Linked DNA regions of Methyloterricola oryzae. The protein of the gene in region 1 interacts with the protein of each later gene in a pairwise test. Links are inferred from orthologs where the notes say so. Each region holds a gene or a part of one and is shown in the gene's direction. Other genes may lie near its edges. The genes, in order: eno and rpe.

What was found.
Region 2: the proteins of eno (region 1) and rpe interact in binary tests that used the Escherichia coli proteins (3 or more experiments, as listed by UniProt). The link is inferred for Methyloterricola oryzae from one-to-one orthologs.

Annotation. Positions count from the first base shown.
Region 1 is NZ_JYNS01000013.1:76,578-79,717, reverse strand. Bases 1-2,820 are described here. They hold eno (phosphopyruvate hydratase), read left to right. Parts: upstream 1-678; coding sequence 679-1,962; downstream 1,963-2,820. Other genes in these bases: ispD (2-C-methyl-D-erythritol 4-phosphate cytidylyltransferase), read left to right, coding at 2,411-2,820; ftsB (cell division protein FtsB), read left to right, coding at 1,981-2,409; kdsA (3-deoxy-8-phosphooctulonate synthase), read left to right, coding at 1-597. Also shown: more of ispD, read left to right, coding at 2,821-3,115; ispF (2-C-methyl-D-erythritol 2,4-cyclodiphosphate synthase), read left to right, coding at 3,103-3,140. UniProt on the Escherichia coli protein: Catalyzes the reversible conversion of 2-phosphoglycerate (2-PG) into phosphoenolpyruvate (PEP). It is essential for the degradation of carbohydrates via glycolysis.
Region 2 is NZ_JYNS01000007.1:29,801-32,886, forward strand. What follows is about bases 9-2,774. They hold rpe (ribulose-phosphate 3-epimerase), read left to right. Parts: upstream 9-928; coding sequence 929-1,621; downstream 1,622-2,774. Other genes in these bases: polA (DNA polymerase I), read right to left, coding at 9-747; EK23_RS10960 (phosphoglycolate phosphatase), read left to right, coding at 1,621-2,304; trpE (anthranilate synthase component I), read left to right, coding at 2,453-2,774. Also shown: more of polA, read right to left, coding at 1-8; more of trpE, read left to right, coding at 2,775-3,086. UniProt on the Escherichia coli protein: Catalyzes the reversible epimerization of D-ribulose 5-phosphate to D-xylulose 5-phosphate.

The DNA of each region.
Region 1 (3,140 bases):
CTGGAGACGGTGAAGCAGTCCGTGGGCGTGCCGGTCCTCACCGACGTGCACGAGGACACCCCCCTGGACGAGGTGGCCAGCGTGGTGGACGTGCTGCAGACGCCCGCCTTCCTCTGCCGGCAGACCAATTTCATCCAGGCGGTGGCGGCCCAGGGCAAGCCGGTCAACATCAAGAAAGGCCAGTTCATGGCGCCCTGGGACATGCAGAACGTGGTCAGCAAGGCCCAGGCCACGGGCAACCAGCAGATTATGGTATGCGAGCGCGGTGTCTCTTTCGGCTACAATAACCTGGTCTCCGACATGCGCTCCCTGGTGGTGATGCGCGAAACCGGCTGCCCCGTGGTATTCGACGCCACCCACTCGGTGCAACTCCCCGGCGGCCAGGGGCATGCCTCCGGCGGGCAGCGCGAGTTCGTGCCGACCCTGGCCAAGGCCGCCATTGCCGTGGGCATCGCCGGCCTGTTCGTGGAAACCCACCCCGATCCCGACAAGGCCCTGAGCGACGGCCCCAATTCCTGGCCGCTGGCGCGCATGCCCGAACTGCTGGGAGTGCTGTGTGCCATCGACCGCACCGTCAAGAACGCTGAATTGCTATAACGCCACGAGGCGGCAGGGACAGCCAGCCGAACCAGGTCGGCAAGACCCACCCTTCAAACTTCACTCAACCGTGGTACCGACATGAGCAAGATCACTGACATCAAAGCCCGCGAAGTGCTGGACTCCCGCGGCAATCCCACCGTCGCGGCCGACGTGGTCCTGGCCGACGGCTCCTTCGGCTCTGCCATGGTGCCCTCCGGCGCCTCAACCGGCAGCCGCGAGGCCATCGAATTGCGCGACGGCGACAAGCAGCGTTATCTGGGCAAGGGCGTGCTCAAGGCGGTGGAGAACGCCAATACCACCCTGCGCGAGGCCGTAATCGGCCTGGATGCCGGCGACCAGGCCGCGTTGGACGCTCGCATGATCGAATTGGACGGCACCGACAACAAGGGCCGCCTGGGCGCCAACGCCCTGCTCGCCATTTCCCTGGCCAGCGCCCGCGCCCACGCCGCATCCGTCGGCAAGCCCTTGTACGCCGCACTCAACACCACGGGCGAGTTCATCATGCCGGTGCCGATGATGAACATCATCAACGGCGGCGCCCATGCCGACAACAGCGTGGACTTGCAAGAGTTCATGATCCTGCCGGTGGGCGCGCCCAGCTTCCGCGAGGCCCTGCGCTATGGCGCCGAGGTGTTCCATAACCTGAAGAAAGTGCTGCACGACCGCGGCCTGGCCACCACCGTGGGCGACGAGGGCGGCTTCGCCCCCAACCTGTCCTCCAACGAGGAGGCCATCGAAGTGATCCTGGAGGCCATCGCCAAGGCCGGCTACCAGGCGGGCAAGGACATCTACCTGGGCCTGGACGTGGCCAGCTCCGAGTTCTACAAGGACGGCCAGTACGACCTGGCCTCCGAGAGCCGCAAGTTCGATTCCGCCGGTTTCATCGATTACCTGGCCGCCTGGGTGGACAAATATCCCATCGTCAGCATCGAGGACGGTCTGGCGGAGGGCGACTGGGACGGCTGGAAACTGCTCTCGGACAAGCTGGGCTCCCGCATCCAACTGGTGGGCGACGACCTGTTCGTCACCAACCCGAAGATTCTCAAGGAAGGCATCGACAAGGGCATCGCCAACTCCATCCTGATCAAGGTCAACCAGATCGGCACCCTCACCGAAACCCTGGAAGCCATCCGCATGGCCCAGGCCGCCGGCTACACGGCGGTCGTCTCGCATCGCTCTGGCGAAACCGAGGACAGCACCATCGCCGACCTCGCGGTGGCCACGGGCGCCGGACAGATCAAGACCGGTTCATTGAGCCGCTCCGACCGTGTGGCCAAATACAATCGCCTCCTGGTGATCGAGGAAGAGTTGGGCAGCCGCGCGGTCTACGCCGGGCGCAATGCCTTCAAACGCGCCATCTGACCCCTAGCCTGAACCTGCTTGAAGAAGCTGATCGTCTTCCTGTTGCTCCTGATCGGGCTGTTGCAATACCGGCTCTGGTTCGGTGACGGCAATGTGCTGGAGCTGCACCGCCTGGGCGAGCGCATCGAGGAACTGCGCCGGGAAGGCACGCGGCGGCAGGAACGCAACGCCGCCCTGGAGGCCGAGGTGATGGACCTCAAGCAGGGCACCGACGCCATCGAGGAAAGAGCCCGCCAGGACCTGGGCATGATCAAGGAAGGCGAGTTCTTTGTGCAGGTGATCGAGCATCAGCCGCCACCCAGCCCGGCGCCCGCCGCCAAGGAGACACCCAAGGGCACGCCGGTTCCAAAACGTCGCCGGGCGCGTAAACCGCCTTCCGATCCGGTGGAGGAGTTCGACCGGCAGGCGCAACCTTCGGCTGCTCCCGCACCGGCCAGGGCTGATTAGCATGACGGCGTGCATCCGCTACTGGGGCGTCGTCCCCGCCGCCGGCGTGGGCAAACGCATGGGCGGTGTCATCCCCAAGCAATATCTGGCCGTGGCCGGCAAGCCGGTGTTGCAGCACACCCTGGAGCGCCTGCTGGCGGTGGAGCGTTTCGCCGCCATCGCAGTGGCCCTGGGCGCCGAGGACGGCTACTGGCCCGACCTGCCCTGCGCCAATGAGGCCCGCATCGTCACCGCGCCCGGCGGCAAGGAAAGGGCGGATTCGGTGCTGGCGGCCCTGGTCCGGCTCGAGGAACTGGCTCATTTGGAGGACTGGGTGCTGGTGCACGATGCCGCTCGCATGTGCGTCACTCCTAGCGATGTGGAAAGCCTCATGGACCGACTGGCGGACCACCCCGTCGGCGGCATACTCGCCCTGCCCTCCACCGACACCCTGAAGGGTGTGGAATACGGCGTCATCGTCGACACGGTGAACCGCAACCATATCTGGCGCGCCCTGACGCCGCAGATGTTCCGCTACGGCACCCTGCGCTTTGCCCTGGAGGACGCCGCCCGGCGCGGACTGACCGTCACCGACGAGGCCAGCGCCCTGGAACTGCAGGGCCAGCGCCCGGCCATCGTGGAAGGCCGCCCCGACAATATCAAGATCACGCGGCCGGAGGATCTGCCCCTGGCCGCCTTTTACCTGGAGCAGCAATGTTTCGCATAGGCCAGGGCTACGACGCCCACAAATT
Region 2 (3,086 bases), on another replicon or contig:
CACATCGCACTTGATGGTCGCCAGCTGCCGGGACAGCGGAATGGCCTCAAGGCTCGCGCGCAGACTCTCGCCGATCTTGCCCCCCACCTCGTCGGCCCGGGCCATCAAGGCGTCCAGGCTGCCAAAATCCGTCAGCCACTTGGCGGCGGTCTTCGGCCCGCACTTGGGCACGCCGGGGATGTTGTCGGACGTGTCTCCCACCAGGGCGAGATAATCGATGATGCGCTCCGGCGGTACGCCGAACTTTGCCTTGACCCCTTCCACGTCCATGCGCGTATTGCTCATGGTGTTCTCTAGGGTCACCCTTTCGTTCACCAACTGCGCCATGTCCTTGTCGCCCGTGGAGATCAGCACGCTGAAGCCCGCCTCCACCGCCTGACGGGTCAGCGTGCCGATCACATCATCCGCCTCCACTCCGCCCACCATTAGCAGCGGAATGCCCATCGCGCGCACCAGTTCGTGCAGGGGCGCTGTCTGCGCGCGCAAGTCGTCGGGCATGGGCGGGCGGTGGGACTTGTAGTGCTCGTAGGCCTCGTCGCGAAACGTCTTGCCCGGCGCGTCGAACACCACCGCCAGGTGCTCGGTTGCATAATCGGACAGCAGCTTTCGCAGCATGTTGGCCACGCCGAAAATGGCGCCGGTGGGCTCGCCCCTGGAATTGGTCAGAGGCGGCAGGGCATGGTAGGCGCGGTATAAAAAGGAAGAGCCGTCCACGAGCACGAGGGCGTTTTGGGTATCCTGGGACATCGATCCATCCGGGTTCAAAAGGTCTGGAGCTTTCCGGCGAGCGCCTTGCTTGCCCGCGTCGGAGCGAAATGTGAAAATAGCGGGCCTTATCCGCGGCTTCAAGCTCCCTGCGGTGGGCCATGGCCTACCCTAACAGACCGCCGGAGCACGGACCAGATCAAACCATGAGCGAGCCTGAAAGATGAACGAAAACTGGATTGCACCGTCTATTTTGTCCGCCGACTTCGCGCGACTCGGCGAAGAGGTCGTGAACACCCTGAACGCCGGTGCCGACGTCGTCCATTTCGACGTGATGGACAACCATTACGTGCCCAATCTGACCATCGGCCCGCTGGTGTGTGAGGCGCTGCGCAAGCACGGCGTCACCGCGCCGATCGACGTGCACCTGATGATCAGGCCCGTGGACCGCATCATCCCGGATTTCGCCAAAGCCGGCGCCAGCTACATCACCTTCCACCCCGAGGCCACCGAGCACATCGACCGCAGCCTGCAGTTGGTGAAGGATAACGGCTGCAAGTGCGGCCTGGTGTTCAACCCGGCGACGCCCCTGAGCTACCTGGACTATGTCATGGACAAGGTGGACATGATCCTGCTGATGTCCGTGAATCCGGGCTTCGGCGGCCAGTCCTTCATTCCCTACGTGCTGGATAAGGCCCGCGAGGTGCGCAAGCGCATCGATGCCACCGGTCGTGACATCCGCCTGGAGATCGACGGCGGCGTGAATGTCAAGAACATCCGCGAAATCGCCGAGGCCGGCGTGGATACCTTCGTAGCAGGTTCGGCCGTGTTCGGCGCGGGGAAGGACAGCGATCCCAACCGCTACGATTCCATCATCAAGTCCCTGCGGGACGAACTGGCCCTCGCCAAACGCTGATGACCCTCCCGGCGCGCCCCCAGCTCATCGTCTTCGATCTCGACGGCACCCTGGTCGATAGCGCGCCGGACCTCGCGTACTGCGCGGACACCCTGCTGGAAACGCTTGGACGGCCGCCCGCCGGGCTTGAGAAAGTGCGACCCTGGATCGGTAACGGCGTGCCCATGCTGGTCACGCGCGCACTGACCGGCGAGATGTGGCCCGAACGAGAACCCGAAGGTTTTGCCGCCGCTTTGCAGTCCTACCTTGAGCTGTATGCCGCCAACCTGTGCCGGTACAGCCGGCTATTCCCGGGCGTCATGGAAGGCCTGACCCTGCTCAGAGGGCAAGGCTATCGCCTGGCCTGCCTGACCAACAAGCACTCGGACTTTACCGGACCCTTGCTGGAGCAACTGGGCGTCAGCGGCCTGCTGGACTATATTGGCTGTGGCAACGAGTTCACGCAGCACAAGCCTCACCCCGAGCCGTTGCTCAAGACCGCGGAGCGGTTCGCACTACAGCCGGGGCAGTGCCTGATGGTGGGCGATTCGGAGAACGACGTGGAGGCAGCGCGGGCCGCGGGCTACGGTATCGTCTGCGTGCCCTACGGGTATCACCGATGTGAGCGCATCGAGGATCTGAAGCCCGACGCACTGGTCGGCTCCCTTGCGGAACTCCCGAATCTGCTGAGGAAGGCGGCCTGAAGCCATGTCCCCCATCCACATGCGCGAACGATGGCGTCCTGAAATCACGACTCGCGTTGCCGCGTAAAGCGCCCCTTTGGCGCTTGCCGGCACCCCACGGCTGCCCACCGGACAGCCACGCCATTCAGTCACCTTTTCAGAACCAATCATGACGCCCGAACAATTCAAGCAGTACGCCGCACAAGGCTACAATCGAATTCCAGTCGCCCGCCAGGTGCTTGCCGACCTGGACACGCCGTTGAGCGCCTACCTCAAGCTGGCGGACGCGCCCTATTCCTACCTATTCGAATCCGTTCACGGCGGCGAACAATGGGGCCGCTACTCCATCATCGGCCTGCCGTGCCGCACCATCATCCGGGTCCGCGGCCTGGACATCGGCATCGAGCACGACGGCGCGCCCCTGGAGTCACACCGCGTGCAAGACCCATTGCAGTGGATCGAGGAATATTCGGGCCGTTTCCGCGTGCCCGACATCGCCGGACTCCCCCGCTTCACCGGCGGACTGGTAGGGTATTTCGGTTACGAAACCATCGGTTACATCGAACCGCGGCTGCTGCGGGAAAAGCCTGACCCGCTCGGCAATCCGGACATTTTGCTCATGGTCTCGGACCAGGTACTGGTGTTCGACAATCTCAGCGGCAAGCTGCTGATCATCACCCACGCCGACCCCACGGAACCGGACGCCTATAACAGAGCCGAGGCGAAGCTGGATGAATTGGTGGCCCGACTCCGGGAACAGGCCTTGCCGCCAAGTCCCAAGTCCGAAGGGCGCCAGGTGGAGG